Regions from separate parts of the Paenibacillus sp. FSL L8-0436 genome, predicted to be linked through region 2. Evidence: a T-box and tRNA genes for the amino acid it is inferred to sense, from the RefSeq annotation. Region 2 holds a T-box; the other holds one or more tRNA genes.

Region 1 (5,538 bases), 2.1 Mb from region 2:
CACGAATGGCGTAACGACTTGGGCGCTGTCTCAACGAGAGATCCGGTGAAATTTTAATACCTGTGAAGATGCAGGTTACCCGCGACAAGACGGAAAGACCCCATGGAGCTTTACTGCAGCTTGATATTGAATTTGGGTACGATCTGTACAGGATAGGTGGGAGCCGTAGAGGCAGGAGCGCAAGCTTCTGCGGAGGCGCCGTTGGGATACCACCCTGATCGTATCTAGGTTCTAACCTGGTACCCTAATCGGGTACGGGGACCGTGTCAGGCGGGCAGTTTGACTGGGGCGGTCGCCTCCTAAAGAGTAACGGAGGCGTTCAAAGGTTCCCTCAGAATGGTTGGAAATCATTCGAAGAGTGCAAAGGCATAAGGGAGCTTGACTGCGAGACCAACAAGTCGAGCAGGGACGAAAGTCGGACTTAGTGATCCGGTGGTACCGCATGGAAGGGCCATCGCTCAACGGATAAAAGCTACCCTGGGGATAACAGGCTTATCTCCCCCAAGAGTCCACATCGACGGGGAGGTTTGGCACCTCGATGTCGGCTCATCGCATCCTGGGGCTGAAGTAGGTCCCAAGGGTTGGGCTGTTCGCCCATTAAAGCGGTACGCGAGCTGGGTTCAGAACGTCGTGAGACAGTTCGGTCCCTATCTGTCGTGGGCGCAGGAAATTTGAGAGGAGCTGTCCTTAGTACGAGAGGACCGGGATGGACGTACCGCTGGTGCATCAGTTGTTCCGCCAGGAGCATGGCTGAGTAGCTACGTACGGACGGGATAAGCGCTGAAAGCATCTAAGCGTGAAGCCCCCCTCAAGATGAGATTTCCCAATTAGTAAGACCCCTTGAAGACGACGAGGTAGATAGGTTGGAGGTGGAAGTGCAGCAATGCATGGAGCTGACCAATACTAATCGGTCGAGGGCTTATCCAACAATTTAAGACGCAGATTTGTTTCGGATTCAGTTTTCAGGAATCAAGGTTCCTGAAGCATTTACGCTGTAAATGCCCGTTTGGTGGCGATAGCGGAGGGGTTCCACGCGTACCCATCCCGAACACGACCGTTAAGCCCTCCAGCGCCGATGGTACTTGGACCGAAGGGTCCTGGGAGAGTAGGACGCCGCCAAGCGGACAACCACACACACTGTGGTATTTTTTTTGCCCTTAATATTTGTATACGGTAGAAGGGCCTTTAGCTCAGCTGGTTAGAGCGCACCCCTGATAAGGGTGAGGTCGGTGGTTCGAGTCCACTAAGGCCCACCATTTTCCCTGATAGCTCAGTTGGTAGAGCACTCGACTGTTAATCGAGTTGTCACAGGTTCGAGTCCTGTTCGGGGAGCCATTATGGAGAGGTGTCCGAGTTTGGCCGAAGGAGCACGATTGGAAATCGTGTAGGCGCCACAAGCGTCTCGAGGGTTCGAATCCCTCTCTCTCCGCCACAAATTTTCAACAAGCATGGCCCGTTGGTCAAGGGGTTAAGACACCTCCCTTTCACGGAGGTAACATGGGTTCGAATCCCATACGGGTCATATCATGGAGGCTTAGCTCAGCTGGGAGAGCATCTGCCTTACAAGCAGAGGGTCGGGGGTTCGATCCCCTCAGCCTCCACCATAACATTTCCCTAAGAAGCTGAAGCTTCGCAATGGATTCTAGGTGTTTTTCTGGGACCGAAAGGGAACAATAACTTTTACTGACGCGGGGTGGAGCAGCCCGGTAGCTCGTCGGGCTCATAACCCGAAGGCCGCAGGTTCAAATCCTGCCCCCGCAACCAATTTGGAACCGTGGTGTAGTTGGCCTAACATGCCTGCCTGTCACGCAGGAGATCGCGGGTTCGAATCCCGTCGGTTCCGCCATTAGTATGGCATCAGGGATCAGAAGTATAAGCTTCGCAAGAATTACTTTGCAATCTCGCAACGAAGTGCAGAGTATCCGCCCTGTTCCGTGTTTTTAGCTAATTATAAATATTGGGGATTAGCCAAGCGGTAAGGCAACGGACTTTGACTCCGTCATGCATAGGTTCAAATCCTATATCCCCAGCCATTTTCATGAGAGCCATTAGCTCAGTTGGTAGAGCACCTGACTTTTAATCAGGGTGTCGAAGGTTCGAGTCCTTCATGGCTCACCATTTCTTTAAAGTGTGCGCGTGTGGCGGAATGGCAGACGCACCAGACTTAGGATCTGGCGTTTTACGACGTGGGGGTTCAAGTCCCTTCACGCGCACCATGTTTTTGCGGACGTGGCTCAGCGGTAGAGCATCGCCTTGCCAAGGCGAGGGTCGCGGGTTCGATTCCCGTCGTCCGCTCCATATAGATTTTGCGCCCTTAGCTCAGCTGGATAGAGCGTTTGACTACGAATCAAAAGGCCGGGAGTTCGAATCTCTCAGGGCGCGCCATTTTTAATATTAACGGGATGTAGCTCAGCTTGGTAGAGCACCTGGTTTGGGACCAGGGGGTCGCATGTTCAAATCGTGTCATCCCGATTGTACACCTATGCGGGTGTAGTTCAATGGTAGAACTTCAGCCTTCCAAGCTGATAGCGTGGGTTCGATTCCCATCACCCGCTTAACAGAATGAACCACAAAAAAAGCCTGCAATATGCAAGGCTTTTTTTGTGCTGTGTGCTCAAGAGTCATGCAGCAGCTACAGTCTAGTGAAATTAGCAAAGTTAGAGTGGGACATTACCCAGCGAATCATACGATAAAAACATTAACGTTATTGCAATCTGTATGCATATAGAAATTAACGACTTAATACTATACATAATAAGTTCCAATAAACCGATTATAAGTTATAATTGCCCAATTTTTCATGGGATAGTAATAAAGTTGAAGGGACGTAGTAATGGTGGATTCGAAATTTAATTTAGATGTATTATCGGGCAGTTCTATTTCAAACGATACAGAGATACATAAAGCGTATGGGCACCAAACTGCTTACTTTACTTTATCTGAAAGAGTTGAGAATACATTTGATCAATAGCTAATAGTAAAGGGAAAGCAAACTAATTAATAGTAGCTTGACGAACACGTTGGGAGATAGTTCCTTCGTGTTTTTTTGTCTGCCGGAAAGTGTGTTTCGTGACAGCCAACAGGTCTGTGAAGCTGGTATATTAGATTTACGATATCGGGCTTCAATGATCAGGAAGTATTAAGGAGCAACTCAAATGACAGATAAAGTAATTCGAATCTTCAGAATTATTAATGCGATTCAATCTAATCCTGGTATTACGGCGACAGATTTGGCTTTCAGATGTGATGTGAACGTTAGAACGATCTACAGGGATCTTGAGATCATCAGCCATTTTGCGCCCGTTACGAATGAGGGGAGAGGCACCGGCTATAAGTTTCTTGGCAAGTTCTTTCTCTATCCGCTTGATTTTTCCGAGCAGGAAGCGTTGGCATTCTCTCTATTGCCTTCTGTACTCAATGAGGACAAAATCCCTCCGGGTTTCCATACAGCTTATGACAAAGTAATGGGTACACATATGAAGGAGAAATCCAGGCAGAACGGGATTCTGGAGAACATTGCTGACATCATTCAGATGGGCACACCCGCCTATCGTAAAGAAAGCCGGAATTTTCTACAGCCGATTATAGGGGCGATTCTGGAGCAGCGGCGGATCCGAGCTGTATATCACTCGCAGTCGCGCGATGCGACAACGGAACGTGAGATCGATCCCTATTATTTGATTCCGCGTGATCAGCGCTTTTACCTCATTGGGTATTGCCACCTTAAAAAGGCCATCCGAACCTTCAGAATCAGCCGTTTTCTGGATGTGGAGATAATGGAGGCGGGCTTCGACAAGGGCAACTTCAATATTAAGAAATATTTGAAAAATACCTGGTCCATCGACCGCGGCAATAAAAACATAAAGTTCAAGGTGCGGTTCCAGCCGGAGATTGCGCGTTATATTAAGGAAGAGGAACTGTTCGTTCATCCGTGGATGAGCGATGAGCCGGATGGCAGTCTGCTGTTCGAAGTGACTGTGAACAATGAAAAAGAATTCATGAAGTGGATATTGCAATACGGGCCAAATGCAGAAATCCTGGAGCCGACATCGGCCAGAGTGGAGCTAAAGCACCGGCTGGAGCATTGGATGAGTATTTATAGGGAATAGGAGTAAAGTATCCTCTTGATCCTGATCTAAACACCGTCATTTTTAGGGCAACAAGAAACCCCGAACCTCAAGGTCCGGGGTTTTGCATATGATTTTATTCAGCTAGAGGTACAGGCAATCCCAGACCTTCGGCGATGCGCTGACCGAATTCAGGATCGGCTTTGTAAAAGTGGCCGATCTGGCGGATTTTGATCTCGTCGAACTCGACAGGAGTCATGGCACCGACAATATTGCGGACAAGACGCGTACGTTCCTCTTCGCTCAGTAGCCGGTAGAGGTCGCCGGCTTGTGTATAATGATCATCGTGATCATAAGGGACACTGTCTGCCTGACCGGAAACGTTGTATGGAGCTGGTTTATGCTGCGGAGATTCCGTTGCTCCGCCGAAGCTGTTAGGTTCGTAATACACAGAGCTGCCGCCGTTGCTGCCAGAGTTCATTGCACCGTCACGCTGATTGTTGTTGACCTCGGCAATAGGCCGGTTGATCGGCAATTGGTTATGATTCGCACCTACCCGGTAGCGGTGGGCATCGGCATAGGCGAATAGGCGGCCTTGCAGCATTTTGTCGGGGGATGCTTCAATGCCCGGAACAAAAGAACCAGGAGAGAAGGTAGCCTGCTCTACTTCTGCGAAATAATTTTCCGGATTGCGGTCCAGGACCATACGGCCAACCTCAATTAATGGATAATCCTTCTGCGACCATACCTTGGTCACATCGAATGGGTCGAAACGGTACGTGTCTGCATCCTCTACAGGCATAATCTGCACATGCAGTCTCCATGCCGGGAAATCTCCTTTATCAATTGCGTTGAACAAATCCTCTGTATGATAATCCGGGTTCTCCCCGGCAATTTGTGCTGCCAGATTTACATCAAGATTTCTTACGCCCTGTTCAGTTTTGAAATGGTATTTCACCCAGACAGCCTTGCCTTCGGCATTCACCCATTTGAAGGTGTGGCTGCCGAACCCGTGCATATGACGGAGTGTAGCCGGGATGCCGCGGTCGGACATAAGAATGGTTACCTGATGCAGGGATTCAGGAGATAGAGACCAGAAATCCCAAACAGCATTTGGATTCTTCAAATGAGTCTGCGGGTGACGTTTCTGGGTATGGATGAAATCCGGGAATTTGATCGCATCGCGAATGAAGAAGACCGGTGTATTGTTGCCGACGAGATCATAATTTCCTTCTTCTGTGTAGAACTTTACTGCAAACCCGCGTGGATCACGGACCGTATCGGAAGAGCCCAGCTCTCCGGCAACGGTGGAAAAACGAATGAACATTGGCGTGCGTTTGCCGACTTCGGACAGGAATGCTGCCTTGGTATATTGTGACAAATCCTGAGTGACTTCAAAATATCCATGAGCGCCGGCTCCTTTGGCGTGGACAACACGTTCAGGAACACGCTCCCTGTTAAAGTGGGCCAA
Region 2 (5,538 bases):
TGCGTTCGAAGAGCAGCTTCAGTTCATTGATGGTTTGTCCTGCCGGAACAGAGGACTGCTGCCATCCAGCCTCATCAAGGGACAAGAAGGTGCGGAGCTCATCACAGGAAAAAGGAATGAACGGATTCAGCAGATTAGCCAGATTAGCAATGATCTGTACGCAGGTGTAGAGGGTATCTCCGCAGGCGTTGCGGTCTTCCTTGATCTGCAGCCAGGGTTTCTGTTCATCAAAGTATTTATTGGCTTGGCGAATATAACCAAAGATAAACTCCAGAGCCTCCTTAAAACGCCCGGATTCGATCAGCCTGCCGGCTTCAGCGTATAAGTTGTCGAAGTTCGCTCTCCACTTAGGCTCCAGTATTCCGTCCGGCACACAACCTCCGAAGGCTTTATTTATGAAGGCCAGGCTGCGGTTTACAAAATTGCCGAAGGCGCCGAGCAGCTCGCCATTATGGCTGTGGATGAACTCCCTCCAGGAGAAGTCGGTATCACGCTTCTCGGGGCCGTTTGCAATCAGGAAGTACCGGATTGAATCCGGCTGATAGCGGCTGAGAATATCCGGTACCCAGACCGCCCAGTTGCGGCTGGTAGAGAATTTTTGCCCTTCCAGTGTCATGTATTCGCAGGCAAACAGACGGTCAGGCAAATGCAGTCCGCCCGCTCCCAATAGTATACCCGGCCAAATCAGACTATGAAAAGGCACGTTGTCTTTCCCATGTACATAATAAGCGGTTGTCTTGCCATCCTCATCGATGCTGTCGCGATTCTCCAGCCAAAAATCCTCCCAGCGGTTTCCTGTCTCTGCGGCCCACTGCTTGCTGGCGGACAGATAGCCGCTGACCGCTTCGATCCATACGTAGATTTTTTTGCCGGTGAATCCGTCTACCGGCACATCCACGCCCCAATCGAGATCACGGGTAGCCGCGCGGTCTTGAAGTCCCTCTTGCAGATAACGCTGAGTCAACCGGACGGCATTATCCCTCCAGCCCTGAGATGATGCTGCATAGTCTGCCAGTTCCTTTTGAAAGCTTGAAAGAGAAAGATAGTAATGCTCTGTAGGCCGCAGCACCGGAGGGGTTCCGCAGATTTTACAGGATCTGTCCAGCAGATCGGACGGGTCGAGCAGGGTGGAGCAGTAATCGCACTGATCACCGCGTGCCTGCTGCCCGCAGACCGGACACGTTCCCTCCACGTACCGGTCGGGTAGAAACCGCTGATCCTGCTCGCAGTAGCACTGGAGTGTTGTCTTTTTGTACAGGTGCCCGTTGTCCAGAAGTTTAAGAAATAGCTCACGAACGACCGTGTGGTGGGTTTCCTGATCTGTCCGCGTGTATAAATCGTAAGTAAAACCAAGCTTGCCGAAGCACTCCACAAATTCCTCATGATAGCGGTCGGCGAATTCGCCCGGCGTTACGCCCTCTTTGGCTGCCTGGACAGCAACCGGTGTTCCATGGCAATCGCTGCCGGACACATACAGCACCCGATCACCTTTAGCCCGGTGGTAGCGGGCCAGAATGTCACCGGGCAGAATGCTTGCCAGCCTTCCCAGATGCAGAGAGCCATTGGCGTAAGGCCACGCCCCTCCGATAAAGATATTGGACATTTTATCTCCTCCTAAAGTTTTGTGAGCATTACTCCCAGATTGTCCTTCGAACAAAACTCGCTTCGGAAGCATATGCTAAAGTTTTGTGAGCGCTACTCCCTGAATTCCCTTCCAACAAAACTCGCTCCAGAAGCATTTTTGGGCAACAAAAAAGACTCCCGTCCCCAAAAGGGACGAGAGCCTGTGCTCACGTGTTACCACCCAACTTCATCAATGCCTTGCGGCATTCACCTCTTCAGGTACGTCCGCTGTTCGCGGGTATACCCTAGCATGATAACGGATGCGGGTTCCGGCGCAGCCTACAACCCTCCTGGAGGGGTTCGATGCGCAGCTCAGAGACCATATTCCCTTGGATTTTCTTTGCTCCTTTTCAGCGGCCGGAGCTCTCTGTGAAAGATTGGCCAAGGTACTCTTTCTCTTCTTAGCTTTTGTGGTTATCCTAATTAATGGTTATCTTACGGGAGGAACGTGGTAGAAGTCAAGCGTTAAATGCAGTTTTTGAATCTGGATTCAACAAAGACCGCTGAACAGTTTAATAACCTCACGAATCGTCAAAGCTGTGTAGAGCAGAAGACGATAGGAGGGAAAAGATGCGCAGAATTAAGATATGGGAAGCGGTAGTGTGTTTAATGCTGCTTCTGACGGCAGTTGGGTGTGCTTCGTCCTATCAGGCGCCGAGTGTTGTGGAGATCCAGAGCATGACTGGCTTGGATGGAAAGGCTGAAGGTTTAGACAGCCCTTTATCGCCTGTATTGGAGGATGTATACGACCGCTCGATTTCCACTGAGGTCTATTCGGTCGAATAATGGCGCTCTTCACAGCGTAATGAAAATTCTGTATAATGGGTCAACTATCGTTTTTATATAAAGAGAGGAGACCTGTGGAAGTATGGCGGCGGAAATCGTACATGTAACGACAGATGAACAGCTCCAGATGGGACTGGACATCCGCAAAAAAGTATTTGTTGAAGAGCAAAAGGTACCGGAAGAAGAGGAAATTGATGAGTATGATGTAATCGGCGACAATGTGCATCATATCTTGCTGATGGATGAGGGTCTCCCGGTAGCTACCGGAAGATTGATTTATTATAAAGCAGGCACTGCGAAAATGCAGCGTATAGCAGTCGACAAAGACTACCGCAGCAAGGGATACGGGCGTATCCTGCTGTTGGCACTGGAGGAGCTTGCCCGTGAGCTGGGCCTCGAATCATCCATCCTTGATGGACAATGCCAGGCGGAAGACTTTTATAACAAGCTGGGGTATGAAGTGATCTCTCCAGAGCCATTCTATGATGCGGGTATTTTGCATGTGAGAATGCAGAAAACGCTGTAAACCTCAAAGTACATATTCTTTCGTTAGCAGGGCAAGCTAGAGTTGAGCCTAATGGCCAATCCAAGCGCGAAGGAGTAGATCCTAAGTGATGAACAATGAACGCGAACGGTTTACAGCGGCCCAAAGAAACGGTGACGGCGACCTGATGAAGTTCCAGACCTCTTCAGGACGTGTGCTGGACTACCAGCAAGCGCTGCAGGAGGTTCAAGCGGGAAGCATAGCCGGAGTGAATGTGTTCAAAGGCAGAGATGGCGAACTATACATCCGTGGCGATGCGGATGGCGATCCCACGAATAATCTGGATCAGCTGCCGCAGTTCTAAAACTGCATAGATAAGAACAGCCGGACAGGCAGTGTCAGTTGACACTACCCATCCGGCTTTTTTTGCAGCTTCAAGGTTATAAACTGCGGTTAATAAAGATACGGGAAACTGAACCTCAAAGCTCATATATCTCATGCTGAACAAGAAACTCCATTTCTCCGGTCATCCCCTCAAATTCAGGCTTCCGGTCGCTGTAGTGCATTAAATAGATTAACTTGCGTACATCATCAGGCAAAGACATCAGTTCCCGGAGTGTAGTATGAACCTTACCCGATCCGCTGAGCTCACAGTCGTGAAAAATCTTCCGGACGCCATGCTTGCGGACAAGCTTGATCAGCAGCTCAGGCTGGAAGGTCATATCGGCGCTGTAAAAGATATCATCATTCAGCAGCAGCGAGTAGCTGTCCCGGCCGCGAATATGCGGGGTGCGAATCAATTGCAGTGTAATTTCCGGGGAAAGGGTATAAGACTCACCTGGACGCAGGGCAGTTATATTGAACATTTCTTCGAGGGAATCTGCACGGCCTTCCTTTGAGTGAGCGCTCTTGCAGATGTGATCCCATAGCGGTTTGACCAGTGTCGCTGACAACAGCAGCTGCATTTTCCGGTTATTATCCTGCATCAACTCTAGTGCCAGCTCTTCCAGTCCGCCGACATGATCATTATGGATATGTGTGATTAGCGTCGCGTTCACCTCACGGAACGATCTCCCTAATTGATGCATGGCGAGCGGGGCCGTAGCACCACAGTCTATGAGAAGCGAGAAGTTGCCATCCAGCAGCAGCCCGTTGTTATTATAGTAGTTATTGGAAAAAGCATCACCCGTACCTATCATTTGCAGTTGTATAGTCATACCGAAAATCCTCCAGTTCTAATTGTTGCCAAAGCAGGTTAACGTTTTATTTTCAATATAGTAACATTTTGATGACAGAAATGAAATTTTCATCTCACTTCGGCGCAACTTGTGTCACCCTTGGCAGTATATATTAACAGCATGAATTATTTGGAGGGTCTCTGCTTATGAGGTGGAAAAAAGTTGCTCTGTGCGTAGTTGTATTTTCCCTGATGGGAAGTTCATTATTGTTCGCGGACGCTGTAAATCAGAAAATCAGGGTATGGAGCAATGGGAAGGAAATGGCCGATGGCGGCTATTTGATTGATGGCAAGGCTTATATCCCGGCCAGGGAAGCTGGAGGCGTCGTGAACTGGGACGGTTCAGGCAAAGTGACCATTCTTAAGCCGAATGTACAGATTATTCTGTATAAGGGCGATGATGTATTTGGTAACGTGAATATCGGAAAACTCAAATTTAAGGTGTTGTCACAGGTGGACAGCTTGACAGATAGCATCGCAGCAGTAAAAGTAGCCATTACCGATCCATCGGGAAATTTGAAGGACATTCAGTCGCAGGAGCTGGGCGGTTCGAAAAAAGAAGATTTCTGGTTCTCCACCTCGGAGTTCACCTATGATTTTAAAGAGTCCGGGAAGTACCGGGTGGGCTTCTATATTAAAGCCTCCAAGAATGTAGATTACGTACTTGTGTCAGAGAAGGTAATCACTGCACTAGATTAGGTATTTTGCATTACACCCAAATTGACCTGAACTTATCATACGTGTTACGATACCAAATGTAGGATAATTCAATTCAAAGTGAGGTATTTCAATGAGCGATCACAAACATGAGCATGGCCATGAACATGGTGAAGCATGCGGTTGCGGACATGATCACGACCATGAGCACGAGGAGTTTGTGCTGACCTTGACGAACGAGCAGGGCGAAGATGTAGAAATGGTGCTGGTAGAAACGTTCGATGTGGGCGAGAAATTATACGCGCTGTTGCTGGAACGCGAAAACCCTGAAGCGGATGGCATCATTCTGCGCATGGAAGAAGAAGATGAAGAAATGGTGCTTTACAACATTGAAGATGAAGCTGAATGGAAAGCCGTTGAAGAAGCTTACAACGAGCTGCTTGCCCAGCAAGAATAGATTTCAGTGTAGCACAGCCTGAGGTTGCATGAATTCAGCACTGAGGCTTGCATGCAAAAACCCGATACCTAAGTATCGGGTTTTTGTATGAATGCCTATGTTTTGCGGAAGGCTGGCCGATCAAGAGATCGGATCAGCTTCCACGACTACCTTGACAAAGTTGATGCTGCGGTCCTCCGGACCTTTGACCGGCAGCCCGATTTCCACATGGTCGATGATATAATCAATGTTATCCTGGGTAATTATTTCACCGGGGAGCAAAATCGGAATGCCCGGAGGATAAACATAGATGAA

The links. The T-box of region 2 lies ahead of metG (methionine--tRNA ligase). A T-box ahead of a tRNA ligase gene usually reads a tRNA of that ligase, here a tRNA-Met.
Region 1: it encodes a tRNA-Met, which carries the amino acid that the T-box ahead of metG (methionine--tRNA ligase) is inferred to sense. The anticodon was not compared.

Annotation. Positions count from the first base shown of each region.
Region 1 covers NZ_CP151955.1:924,213-929,750, forward strand. The annotation lists rRNA gene NSS79_RS04280 (23S ribosomal RNA) at 1-927, shown strand, start outside; rRNA gene rrf (5S ribosomal RNA) at 1,006-1,122, shown strand; tRNA gene NSS79_RS04290 (tRNA-Ile) at 1,180-1,256, shown strand; tRNA gene NSS79_RS04295 (tRNA-Asn) at 1,260-1,335, shown strand; tRNA gene NSS79_RS04300 (tRNA-Ser) at 1,340-1,432, shown strand; tRNA gene NSS79_RS04305 (tRNA-Glu) at 1,451-1,522, shown strand; tRNA gene NSS79_RS04310 (tRNA-Val) at 1,529-1,604, shown strand; tRNA gene NSS79_RS04315 (tRNA-Met) at 1,688-1,764, shown strand; tRNA gene NSS79_RS04320 (tRNA-Asp) at 1,769-1,846, shown strand; tRNA gene NSS79_RS04325 (tRNA-Gln) at 1,959-2,033, shown strand; tRNA gene NSS79_RS04330 (tRNA-Lys) at 2,043-2,118, shown strand; tRNA gene NSS79_RS04335 (tRNA-Leu) at 2,133-2,216, shown strand; tRNA gene NSS79_RS04340 (tRNA-Gly) at 2,224-2,298, shown strand; tRNA gene NSS79_RS04345 (tRNA-Arg) at 2,309-2,385, shown strand; tRNA gene NSS79_RS04350 (tRNA-Pro) at 2,399-2,472, shown strand; tRNA gene NSS79_RS04355 (tRNA-Gly) at 2,485-2,555, shown strand; gene NSS79_RS04360 (WYL domain-containing protein) at 3,156-4,109, shown strand; gene katA (catalase KatA) at 4,204-5,538, opposite strand, start outside.
Region 2 covers NZ_CP151955.1:2,977,367-2,982,904, forward strand. The annotation lists gene metG (methionine--tRNA ligase) at 1-1,603, opposite strand, end outside; T-box leader at 1,770-2,035, opposite strand; gene NSS79_RS13610 (hypothetical protein) at 2,194-2,409, shown strand; gene NSS79_RS13615 (GNAT family N-acetyltransferase) at 2,492-2,935, shown strand; gene NSS79_RS13620 (DUF3892 domain-containing protein) at 3,021-3,257, shown strand; gene NSS79_RS13625 (MBL fold metallo-hydrolase) at 3,373-4,110, opposite strand; gene NSS79_RS13630 (copper amine oxidase) at 4,278-4,829, shown strand; gene NSS79_RS13635 (DUF1292 domain-containing protein) at 4,921-5,244, shown strand; gene NSS79_RS13640 (aminotransferase class I/II-fold pyridoxal phosphate-dependent enzyme) at 5,365-5,538, opposite strand, start outside.